One region of the Solibacillus sp. CAU 1738 genome, then DNA from elsewhere that is predicted to be linked to it. Evidence: riboswitches for the same ligand, from Rfam matches in the RefSeq annotation. Region 1 holds a riboswitch; each other region holds the start of a gene.
What was found. Region 1 has a riboswitch for cobalamin ahead of AAFN87_RS02650 (hypothetical protein). Riboswitches for the same ligand answer to the same signal wherever they lie in the genome.

Region 1 (4,253 bases):
AATCCTAGTTTTAACAACAACGCACATACAATCGTTAGTACTCCGAATGCTCCGACACGTGGATCATCTAAAATGTCTAGTCTCTTTTGTTGATCTTTGTATGAAAAAAAAGCATCTCCTGTATCAATTAATCCATCGACATGTAAACCGCCCGTAATGATAATACTTGTAATAATTAATAAGATGGCTAGTAAAAGCGTTGAAAAATGAAAAAAATGTTCATTTATTTGGATAATACATATAGAGGTTACACCCATTAGAAGCCCAAGAAATGGCATATTTGCATACATAGCAGTTACTGATTTTGCTGTTAATGGTAGCTGTTTTTTCACCGGTATTGCAGTGAAAAATTGAAAGCATAACAATAAACCAGTGGCAAAGTTTTTCATCATGACACCTCTATTTCCAGCGATTCACGTGCTTGTGATCAATTTCATATGCTTCATCGCAAAATACGACTAGCCATTGTGAAAGCTCGCCTAACAATTTTTTATATAATTCTACATCTGCATAATGCGATTTTTGTTCATCTAATACTTCATTCGATACAATAATAACGGATACGTTGCTTGCTTTCCAACTCATTAGTTGCTGTTGAAATGTCACGATATATTGCTGTATTGCCTCATTACGACCTAGAATATTCTCCGTTTTGTATAATACATTCGAAAGCCATGTCGTAATACAGTCCCATAAAATAACTGTTCCAGTAGTAAACTGTTCAAGCTGGCTTGGCAATACATCTGATACTTCGATTGTTTGCCAGACGATGTCACTTTCCAGACGATCTTTTTGGTGGCGTTCAATCCGTGCTTGCATTTCATCATCAATCGCTACACCCGATGCAATATACAATAGCTGTTTTTTGTTATAGACAGAGTATAGTTTTTTTGCATAGTATTCAGCAAAAGCACTTTTTCCGCTTCGAACACCACCTGTAATAAACACCATTCTCCCCAATTTTTTATTCCCTCTCTTTACAGGAAAAAGGGAGCGAGCATATGCTCACATCCCTTCAATCAACTTATTTAAATAATTCTGGATATACTGTTTCTGCAACTAGTTCTACTGCGTCGCCAATGCGTGTACCTGGGCGGCTTAAAACATCAGGATCTAGTAGATACACTTGTTGACCTACAATCGCTTGCATTTTATCCCAACCAGTACGTGCTAAAATTTCTGCCACTGGATCACCATTGTAGTTAACCGTAGTTAAAACTACTTGAGGGTCTGCAGTAATAATACTCTCTTCTGATACTTTAAACCAGCCTTCTTGGTCAGCAAAAATATTTTCAACTCCAGCTATTTCTAAAATCTGCTGTTGGAAAGTTCCTTTACCTGCTGACCAAATGTCTGGAGATGGTGCAATTTCAAAGTACACTTTTTTCTTTTCTGTTAAAGTAGCCGTTTTTTCTTGAACTGTAGCTACTTGATTTTTTATTTCTTCAACTACTTCTTGACCTTTATCCTCAACACGCATAACTTCTGATAATTGAATAATATCGCTATAAACATCATCAAATGATGTTGCTGAATTAATAACAAATACTTTTAAACCCGCTGATTCAAGCTGTTCAATTTGTACTGGATCACCCATTGTATACGCTACAACTAAGTCTGGTTGTAACTCGATTACGCGCTCACCGTTAATTGTGTATGAATCTGATACGCGTTCAATATCAAGTGCTTCTTTAGGATAATTATCATAATCTGTTGCACCAATAATTTTATCGCCTACTCCTAAAGAGAATAATATCTCAGTATTACTTGGTTGTAATGTTACGATTGTTTCTGGCACTTCATCAAATGTTACATCAATTCCACGGTCATCTTTTACTGTATAAGGACCTGATTGTTCTTCCTCTGCTGCTTGTTGTCCAGCTGATCCAGTTTCTTTTTCTGGCTCTGCGTCTTGTGTGCCACATGCAGCTAATAATAATGCTGCTGCAAGCGGTGCTATCCATTTACTTTTGAACTTGTTCATTTTACTTCCTCTTTTCGTTTTTTTATTGGGTATGATTTACTAACAAATTCGATTTCTGGCTGGCTACTCACTTTGTTCACGTAAAGTGTCATAAGGAAAAAGACATTTGCTAATAATCCTAAATAATTAAATAAAATTTCTGGTACTTCACGTTCTTCACTTACTTTATGGAGTGCACGAAATGATTTTTTTGCCTCGCTTCGGCAAATATGTAGTCTTACCGCTGCTTCCACACCTTGAGGAAGTACAAAACGATTAAATTGCTCACCAACATGCTGTAAATAGAAATCATAACGGTCACTTAAAAACTGTAAATCTTCTTCTGTAACAGCTAGCTTACCACGAACAGAACCGTTTATATGGTATGCCATTGGATGAATAACTTTTAAATCGTCCACAATTACTTGTACTTCTTCTCCTTCAAGTTTAGGAAAAACTGAGCCTATGCGTGTCGTTAATGAATCTGTCCGAATTTCATAATCTACTAAGCAGCTTTTCTCACGCATAAATGGATAACATGAAAAGCGCATATCTTTTTTCACTATTTCCCCTCCTTTTCCAGGATTTTCAAACCCCTTCAGACAATAAAAAAACCACCGCAAAGAACGATGGCATGTAGTTAATTACATATTAAAATATAAGTAATTCATTTCATTGCCGTACATTCTCTTTAATTCCGAAGAGTTTTTGTGACGATGAGAAAAAGATAGGTCTCCTGGCTCACGCTTTCGTTCATTTAAGTACCTTCCCATTCTTTTGAACAGTGGCATAATCTTAAATTAATAGCGCATACAGTTACGGACATAGCTTCGGCATTTCACCGAATTCCCTTTTATGCAAAAAGCATCTTTTTCCTTGCAAACTTATTCACCTGATTAAAAATGTATCATATTTAATACAAATTTTATAGAGTCAATTTATAATATTGCCATATTTTATGAATTTTTAAACAAAAAACAACTATAACTCTACATTTACCTCATCAAAATGTTGCCTACTCTTAAGATAAATCTGGATAAAGCATATTGCCAAATAATTTTATAATTCTTTACAATCCGGGCACTTTCCATAAATTTCGAATTTATGTGCTTCGATTTCGTAGTTTGGTAGTTTTTCACCAAGCATTTCCATCGGACACATTGCTAATTCTTTAACATTTCCACAATCACGACAAATAAAATGATGATGGTGATGATCCGATTCACAATGCATACGAAAATTACGCTCACCATGTAGCTCTGTTTCATCTAGAATACCCAGGTCTACAAATGTTGCTAAGTTACGATAAATCGTATCAAAGCTCATTCCAGGAAAATCTTGTTTCAGTACTGATAATAAATCACGTGCTGTTAAATATTTATCGGTTTGCGAAAACATGTGTAAAATCAGTTCGCGTTTGTCTGTTTTTTTATAACCGTTTTCTTTTAAAATTTCCCATGCGCGTGTTACATTCACAGTTACTACACTCCTTTTGATGTCGCCGTAAATTGCATATAAAGTTTTTTCAAGAATATGACAATTAGTAAAATTAGGATTGATGTCACAACAATTGTCCCGCCAGGCGCTAAATTTAAATAATACGCACTAACAAGACCAACTAATACTGATAATTCACCAAAAACAATAGCTAAAATAATTGCTTCTTTAAAACCTTTTGCCAAGCGCATTGCTGCTGCAACAGGTAATGTCATTAAGCTTGACACAAGTAAAATCCCAACGATACGCATACTTGCTGCTATAACAAGTGCTACGACAATCATGAATAACAAGTGTATCCATTTTGCTGGGAGTCCACTTGCTTTTGCGTATTCCTCATCAAATGATAGTACAAATAGCTCTTTAAAAAATAATGTCAAAAATATAATAACAACAATTGCGATTGCAACTACAACCATTAAATCTTGCCTCGAAACCGCGGATACAGACCCGAATAAATAGCTCATTAAATCAGTATTAAAACCACTTGCTAAAGAAATAAAAATAGCACTAATACCTATGCCCCCCGACATAATAATCGGAATAGCTAGTTCTTCATAATGCTTATAAAGTCTACGTAAACGTTCAATCAAAATCGAACCACTTACCGATGCGATAATCCCTAAATAAATCGGATTTAGAAATGCTAATGCTGTAACAGACTGGCTTAAGTAAAGACTGCCTGCAATCCCCGCAAGCGTTACATGTGACAATGCATCTGCAATTAGCGACAATCTTCGAACAACGATAAAGACACCAAGTAAAGGGGCGATTACCCCAATAATAAGCCCTG
Region 2 (4,253 bases), 260 kb from region 1:
GCGAATTACATCACCATCTTTATTTTGATGGCCACCCATAACATGATCAACCATTTTATGATTTACTGTATACATCCAATTAGACGATGAATAATAGTCGCTATTTCCAAGCCAATCTTTATTTTTTCTTCCTGTATTTGACTCACCATATTTCCCCGCTTCTTTCAGTATATATTGAGGAATATTACCGTCTCTTTCACTATCTTTAATATTTGTTAAGTAATTAATATTTGGTTGATCAGATCCATCATTATAATTACCACTTCCAAGTGCTCTAGCAACTACATGCCCTACCTCTTCCCCTTCAGAAAAAGGCACTTGAATTGGCTCAATTGCATACCCTTGTCCAAGGGTAAACTTCTCAACAGAAACTGTCACATAACCAGCTCGTTCAGAATCATTAAATTTCGTCCCTGGTTTTTTAGCTTTTTCAAATGTAACTTTAGCCTGATTTAGTGCGAATACTTTCGCATTAATTTCTTCTTGTATTGCTTTATCATCTTCAATCAGATTTTGCGCAGATTCGATGACATTTACATAAGCATCTAGTGCAGTTTGTGTTACCCATTTTTCTGTTAGGTATACATCTTTCCCGTCTACGCTAACTTTTACTGAGTTTTTATTTTCTTCAGCATCAACAATCTTTGTTTTTAATTTTGTTTTATCAATTTTGCCGTCTTCTCCGCCGTTTCCATTTAGCTCAGCAATTAGTTGATCAAGGGCGTCATCAACATTTGGTTGGATACTTTCCATATTCGTTAGCTGTTCATAAGCAGCTTCATAAGCAGATAATACATTTGCATCTGCTAAAATTTCTTCTTTATTTGCAGCACTATTAATTTTAGCAATTTCTGCTGTTAGTGCGTCTTTGTTAGCTGCTTCAATATAAGGTTGTGATCCCCATTCCTTGCCAAAGCCAAGATCACGACCTAAACCAGCTACAGTAAATTGCAAGCGAATTACATTACCATCATTAATTCGATAACTCGCCAAAGCATCATTAGGCAATACATTATTTACTGTATACATCCAACCAGACGATGAGTTATAGTCACGCTGTCCTAGCCATCCTACTTTATTTCTTCCCGTAATCGACTGATTATTTCCTTTCATTACATCCAGTATATATTGAGGAATATTACCGTCACTTTCACTATCTTTAATATTCGCTAAGTAACCAATATTTTCTTGATCATATCCATCATTATAATTACCACTTCCAAGCACTCTAGCAACTACATGACCTACCATTTCCTTTTCATAGAAAGGCACTTGAATTGGCTCAATTGTGTATCCTTGTCCAAGGGTAAACTTCTCAACAGAAACCGTCACATGACCTGCTGGTTCAGAATATTTTATCGACGCACTATCATCAGTAGTAACAGGAGATAATTCGATTTCGGTTTCCTTGGTTATATCTTTCTCTAAATTATTATCTCCTTCATCAGATAAAGCCCCTTCTTCATTTCCCTCCAACCCTTCATTTATTTGCTCTGACTCATTTTCTATTAATCCATCTGTCTCTGCCATAACAGCAGCTGGCGATAGAAGCGATAGCGTCAAAACAAGCACGGCTGCAATATGAAGCCACTTTTTCCAAAATTCCACTTGCAAAACCTCCAATTTTTTTATGAATACTTTGCATCGTTCACTCCACGACAAAAAAACGCCATTTCTCACTATAAGAGAAATGGCGGTAAACAGTTTGAAAAGCATATAAAAAATACATACCTATCCGTCTATTTGCCATACATTCTCCTAATTTCCGAAGAGAGTTTATACGATCAAATAAAGGTAGGTCTCCTGGCTCATGTATCCTGTACCAACCTTCCCATCTACTGGAGGCATTTTTCCTCGTCGGACAGTGGCATATGTTGCACATTCTTCTACACTTACAGTTGCGGAAACAGCTTCGGCTTTGCACCGAATTCCCTATTAAGCTCTTAAAAGAGCACCTTTATTCTGCAATTGCTATTCACTTGTAGTTAAGTTTAGCATACTTTTTTTATTTTCCAAATAATTCGATAAAAAAAGAGTTACACTTCTAGAAAAATATAGTAGAAGTATATCTCCAAGAAGTTAAAAGTGCTCCCATTTACAGTTGCGGGACAGCGCCGTATTTTCACCGTTCTTCCCATTTAAACAAATCCAAAACTGAATTTGTAACTTAATCTTATTATTCCTTTTTTTATCATGCCATATCATTAATTATTTAAAAAAAGCAAATTTAAAAAGCTTGACCTCTTAAATAGAAGCCAAACATATAGTTTATTTCATGGAATATTGTACTTCATGACGCAGAGCTTTTGCAGCAGCTACCATATGAGATAGTGCCGCTATAGTTTCCGGTTCCCTCTTAATTAAAATTGAAATTACTCAACTAAAATGTAAATAGAAGGAATCTTTTATATTACTATTTAAAAGAAAAAGACTATAAGCAAACCCAATTTTTTGAGTTTGTTTATAGTCTGAGATGCCTATACCTTAAGCTTCGATTCGGCTGAGATTTTCCACTCCATTTTGTAGCAAATACATTTTATGGTATAACCCTTTTTGGGCGAGTAGCTCCTGGTGTGTTCCGCGCTCCTTGATTTCCCCTTGATGTAGCACTAAAATTTGCTCTGCATCTTGGATTGTCGATAGGCGGTGCGCAATCGCAATAGTTGTGCGACCTTTGCGCATTTTTTCAAGAGAATGTTGAATTGCAACTTCTGTTTCTGTATCAATAGCTGCCGTTGCTTCATCTAGTACAAGCACTTTCGGATTCGTCGCAATCGTACGTGCAAAGGCGATTAATTGACGCTGCCCGCTCGAAAACGTCGAACCACGCTCCGTCACTTTTTGCTCGTATTTTTCTGGCAACGTATCAATAAATTGATCAGCTTGCACAAATTCAGCCGCCGCCTGTACATCTGCTGTCGTCAGTGTATGATTGTGCAAGCGAATATTGCTGGCAATTGTACCGTAAAACAAGAACGGATCTTGTAGCACAAGCCCCATTTTTTCACGAATTTCTTGTTGGCTAAATGACTTTATGGACTGGCCATCAATCATAATATCCCCTTTTTCGAATTCATAAAAACGCATAAGCAAATTGATAATGGAGCTTTTTCCACTACCTGTATGACCGACAAGCGCGACCGTTTCGCCCGGATTAACGGTAAATGAAATGTTTTTTAGTACATCTTTTTGATTGTCATAGCTAAATGTGACATCTTTAAATTCAATAAGACCGTTCGAAATTTTTGCCGCACTATTTAATTGAGCGGGCTCTACTTCTTCCTCGTCTAATAACTTAAACACCCGAGACGCAGCTACAAGTGCTTGCTGGAATATAGCAAGACGCTCCATTACTTGATTAATCGGATCAAAGAAGCGATTAATATAAGTAATAAACGCATATACAACTCCTACTTCGACAGCCGTTTGAAGCGATGTTTGACCAAAATAATATAAAACTAGCATAATGGCAGCAAAATAAACTAAATCAACTACAGGTCGAAGTAGTAAGCTATTCAGCTTTGTATTATTCATCATCGCTACATAATGTTTATTGTTTATTCCATCAAACTCATCATTAAAACGCTTTTCCTGATGGAATGCTTGCACTATACTCATACCCGATAAAGATTCGGCAAGCTTTGCATTGAGCTCGCTTAATTTTTCACGCATTTCCATATACACAACCGAGCTATGTTTACGGTACAAGTAAATGATGTAAATAATGATTGGTAGTAGTACGAGCGCAAATGCCGCAAGCATAGGATTTAATAAAAACATCGCGATATACACACCGATTATTAAAAATCCGGCTTGCACAAAAGTAATTAATACGCCAACATACATATCTTTTATCGCTTCCGTATCGTTTGTCGCGCGTGATACGATAGACCCTGCTGGAACTTGATCGAAATAACGCATACCGAGCTGATGAATTTTAGAAAATACATCAATTCGCAGCTGTTGAATAATTTTTAGTGCAATCTCTTGGAATTTCAAATGTTGGAAATAGCTAATTACAACATTTAATAGCTGGATGGTCATATACGATACAGCTAAAAAGACAATAGGACCTTTTTCAAAATTGCCAACTGCTACATGATCATCTAAAAATACTTTAATAATATAAGGACCAAGAACCGCTCCTAAAACTGTTAAACCAAGTAACAACAATGCGAGTACAACAGCTTTTTTATGTGGCAATAAATAGCGTAGCAATCGTCTTATAATGGCACTTTGCTCTTTGCGTGAAA
Region 3 (4,253 bases), on a different contig from region 1:
CCTGGTAAAATGCTTCATCTGACAGTTTCCCGTTAATAATGACCCAAGTATTAATCGTTCCGGCATGAAAAACATCGTCTCTTTCATATGTTCTTGTTGCGTCAACTGCATTTCCAATGCCAGCTGTTACCGCAACAATTACTCGGCCGTCCAGAAAGGATTCAATTACAACATTTTCTGGTGGAACCGCCGTTAACATCACTACTGTATTCGTAGGGGATAGCTTTTCATTGCTTAAAAATTGCTGCGTCTCTTGTTTTACATCATTACAAAAATAATCGACATCAATGCAGCGATTTACGAATGTCCCATACCAGCCCATCCCTGCATTATGAACTGCAGAAGAGATTACTTTTAATGGGGCATCTGCTTGTAGCTTAACAAAATGAGGAGCTATAACAAAATGCTCTTTTGTCACTTCTCCAAAAAATGACTCCTCTACCGCTTCTGGTAGCATTGTAATTTGCGGCTTCGGTATTTCTGGATGAGCATATGTTGCAACACGCGCGGCATATACTTCCTCAATTTGCGATTCAAGTAATACTTCATGTGGTACACCTATCGCTTTAACACTGCCTGATTCCATTAATAAAAGTTCATCACAATAAAGTGAGGCTAAGTTAATATCATGGAACACTGATACGACCGTCAAATCGGATTCTTTAGCTTCTTTGCGGATCATATCTAAAATTTGCTTTTGATGTGCTATATCAAGATGATTTGTTGGTTCATCTAACAGTAATACATTCGAACATTGCGCCAATGCTTGAGCAATAAATACTCGCTGTTGCTCTCCACCTGATAAATTTTCTAAAAAGGTGTTTTCATATTTTGTAACACCTGTTTGCGCCATCGCTTTTTGAACGGCTTCTTCGTCTTTACTTGACCATGTTGAGAAAAAACCCGTTTGATGTGGATAACGCCCTAGCGATACTGCATCTCGAACAGAATTAGAAAAGGCATTCGCGTGAAGCTGTGGTAGCACTGCCATTTTTTTCGCCAATTCTTTTGTAGAATACTGATGGACATCTTTATCTTCAATAAACACTTGACCCGCTGTTGATGGAATGACCCCACTAATCACTTTTAATAAAGTCGATTTACCACTTCCATTTGGACCGAGAATTCCGAGAATTTTTCCTTTCCCAACAGTAAATGAAACATCTTTTACGATAGGGGTTGCACCGTAGCCACCTGATATATGTTCTACCCGTAACATATGATTATGCCCCCTTCTTGCGCTGTTTATAAAAAATGTAGGCGAATACCGGCGCACCGATAAATGCAGTAATAACACCAATCGGCAACTCTGTTGGTGCAATAATAGTCCGTGATACTAAATCACAAATGACTAATAAACTAGCACCATTAAGAAATGAAAGGATGAGTAAATGTCGATGATCCGCCCCAATAACGAGACGCATCATATGTGGTACTACTAAACCGACAAATCCTATTGTCCCAGATACTGCGACAGCAGCACCAGTTAACATCGAGCCACCTACTAAAATAGCGTATTTACTCTTCTTTACATCGACACCTAAATACTTTGCTCGATCTTCACCGTATATCATCGCATTTAATTCACGACGGTTTAGCCAGATGAGTAATGTACCTATTATGACAAACGGGATAATCATTTGTACATATGGCCAGCCCCTCATGGACACACTGCCTAAAAGCCAACCCATTATGACGCGAAGCTGCTCACCCGTTAGAGCTATCATTAGTGAAATACAAGAACCTAAAAATGAGCTAAAAATAACACCCGTTAAAATGAGCGTTTCCATTTTCATAGAACGGTCTACAAGTTTTGCAAAGCCCATTACGAAAATCATCGTAATGGCAGCTCCAATAATACTAAATACTGGCAACGTGAAAGTACCTAAAAACGGAATAGACATACTAAAGTATAGCGTAGCAACAGCCCCTACCGAAGCACCTGATGAAATTCCTAACGTATACGGATCAGCAAGTGGATTTTTCAGTAATCCTTGGAATGCAGCACCGGCTATTGCTAGGGATGCTCCAACTAATGCCGCTAAAATAACACGTGGCAACCTTATGTTCCATAAAATACTGTATGCTGTAGGATTTGTTTCTTTATCCCATAATGTTGAGATTGGTATATCGGCTGATCCAATTGCAATTCCAAGCCACATACTCACTAACAGCAACGTAATGGATAGTATGTAAGCGAGTACACTTTTTTTACTCACTGTAAATTCCTCCGATAATAAAAATTAAAAAAGTCCCCCGACGAATGCGAGAGACTAACAAAAGAATAGACTAGACTACATACAAATGCAGAAATAGTACCACCCTCCTATCCTCGTAGGTTGTCGTAGGTGTAATGTAGAGGCAGGTCTCCTGGCTTATGCATCAAGCATGTTTAACATCCTTCCCGATTGCTCAGTGGTTGTTGTTAAACATTCGCATTTACAGTGGCGGGACCGCACCGGATTTAAACCGGTTTCCCTTTTAACTTTACAATAAGTAAAGAACCTCATACAAAATACAAATGAACTTTTCCATTACTCTTATTATAGCGAAAAAAAGTTAGTTGTGTATGTTTTGTTATCTGAATATTCAAATGTGGTAATTATAATCTTCGGGTAATACACGATGTAGAAATTGTTTCGTACGCTCTTCTTTCGGGTTCACAAATAGTTGATGAGCAGATCCTTCTTCAACAATTCGCCCACCGTCCATAAAAATAACATGGCTCGCTACATCACGCGCAAAAGACATTTCATGTGTGACAACGACCATTGTCGTACCGGATTTGGCAATGGATTTCATTACTTCTAGTACTTCTCCGACTAGCTCCGGGTCGAGTGCTGAAGTTGGTTCATCGAATAAAATAACGTCTGGATTTAACACAATCGCTCGCGCTATGCCAACTCGTTGCTGTTGTCCTCCAGATAATTGGCTTGGATAAGCATCATATTTATGTGACAGCCCTACTTGATTCAATGCTTCTTTTGCGATCCGGTGTGCCTCCTCTTTTTTCATTCCACGCCCAATGACAAGCCCTTCTGCTACATTTTCTAACGCTGTCTTATTATGAAATAAATTGTAGTTTTGAAAGACAAACGCGGTTTTTTTACGAACCTCAAGAATTTCTTTCTTTGATGCATTTTTTAAATCGACTGCAATTGTGCCAAAATTAGCTGTCCCTGCGTCTGCTCGCTCTAAAAAATTGATACAACGGAGAAGCGTCGTTTTCCCTGATCCACTTGGCCCTAAAATAACGACTACATCCCCTTTATCAATAGTTAAGTCTACACCTTGTAAAATCTCATGTTGCCCAAATGATTTACGGACATTTTTAATTTCTAACATAGCGCGCTCCTCCTTATGCTACGACAGATTTATAGCGACTTAATCGACGCTCCGATAGCTTAAATAAATATTCAACCGTCATACATAAAATTAAATAAACGAAGAAAATATCCATATACGCCTCTAAATAGTTGTAGCCAACATTTGCCGCAACTTTCGCTCTCAACGTAATTTCCTGTAATGAAATAGCGTAACCGAGTGAGGTTGCTTTAATTAAATTAATTGTCGCTGTACATACGTTTGGTAAGGCAGCGACTAATGCTTGAGGAATTATAATACGTCGATACGCTTGTGCTGTCGTTAGCCCTACTGCCTGTGCTGCTTCTAGCTGCCCTTTTGGAACTGTTTGCAAAGCTGAGCGAAATACTTCAGAAAGCACCGCAGCTGTATTAAATGAAAATATAATATAGGCATACCAAAGTGGATTCACATCGTATATGGCGTAGTCAATATTGTAATTTTTTAAAATACCATCCAGTATTAACGGAATACTGCTATATAAAACGAAAATTTGAATAATTACAGGTGTACCACGGACGAATGATACATATGTTTTCGTAATATTTTTCAGGACAGGGATTTCATTGATACGCGTTAACGCGAGAAAAAAACCTAATGGTACAGCAATGAGCAGCGACACACAAGTAACAAGAAGCGCAACCGGAACACCGCTTAATGCGACGAAAAACGTATCAATTAAAAACTTTACATTTATTAATTCCATTATTGTCACTCCTCCTTACGTTGTTTTTAACGGTTGCTTCCCTTTGCTAAATGCCTTTTCTAATAAACTAAAGCTCTTTTCAATCGCAATAGATATGACCCAATAAATAACTGCCAACGCAATATAAATTTCTAGTGCATGTGTATTATAGTTGTTCGCAATGATTAAATTTGCCTTGCCTACT

Region 2: linked by a shared signal. The riboswitch ahead of AAFN87_RS03985 (S-layer homology domain-containing protein) and the one ahead of AAFN87_RS02650 (hypothetical protein) in region 1 are both predicted to bind cobalamin.
Region 3: linked by a shared signal. The riboswitch ahead of AAFN87_RS11325 (FecCD family ABC transporter permease) and the one ahead of AAFN87_RS02650 (hypothetical protein) in region 1 are both predicted to bind cobalamin.

What each region holds. Positions count from the first base shown of each region.
Region 1 covers NZ_JBDQQN010000001.1:529,301-533,553, reverse strand. The annotation lists gene cobS (adenosylcobinamide-GDP ribazoletransferase) at 1-392, opposite strand, end outside; gene AAFN87_RS02660 (bifunctional adenosylcobinamide kinase/adenosylcobinamide-phosphate guanylyltransferase) at 400-951, opposite strand; gene AAFN87_RS02655 (ABC transporter substrate-binding protein) at 1,025-1,984, opposite strand; gene AAFN87_RS02650 (hypothetical protein) at 1,981-2,526, opposite strand; cobalamin riboswitch at 2,673-2,865, opposite strand; gene AAFN87_RS02645 (Fur family transcriptional regulator) at 3,023-3,439, opposite strand; gene AAFN87_RS02640 (metal ABC transporter permease) at 3,445-4,253, opposite strand, start outside.
Region 2 covers NZ_JBDQQN010000001.1:785,583-789,835, reverse strand. The annotation lists gene AAFN87_RS03985 (S-layer homology domain-containing protein) at 1-1,608, opposite strand, end outside; cobalamin riboswitch at 1,777-1,974, opposite strand; gene AAFN87_RS03980 (ABC transporter ATP-binding protein) at 2,485-4,253, opposite strand, start outside.
Region 3 covers NZ_JBDQQN010000003.1:376,889-381,141, reverse strand. The annotation lists gene AAFN87_RS11330 (adenosylcobinamide amidohydrolase) at 1-1,219, opposite strand, end outside; gene AAFN87_RS11325 (FecCD family ABC transporter permease) at 1,224-2,219, opposite strand; cobalamin riboswitch at 2,345-2,524, opposite strand; gene AAFN87_RS11320 (amino acid ABC transporter ATP-binding protein) at 2,590-3,345, opposite strand; gene AAFN87_RS11315 (amino acid ABC transporter permease) at 3,359-4,069, opposite strand; gene AAFN87_RS11310 (amino acid ABC transporter permease) at 4,085-4,253, opposite strand, start outside.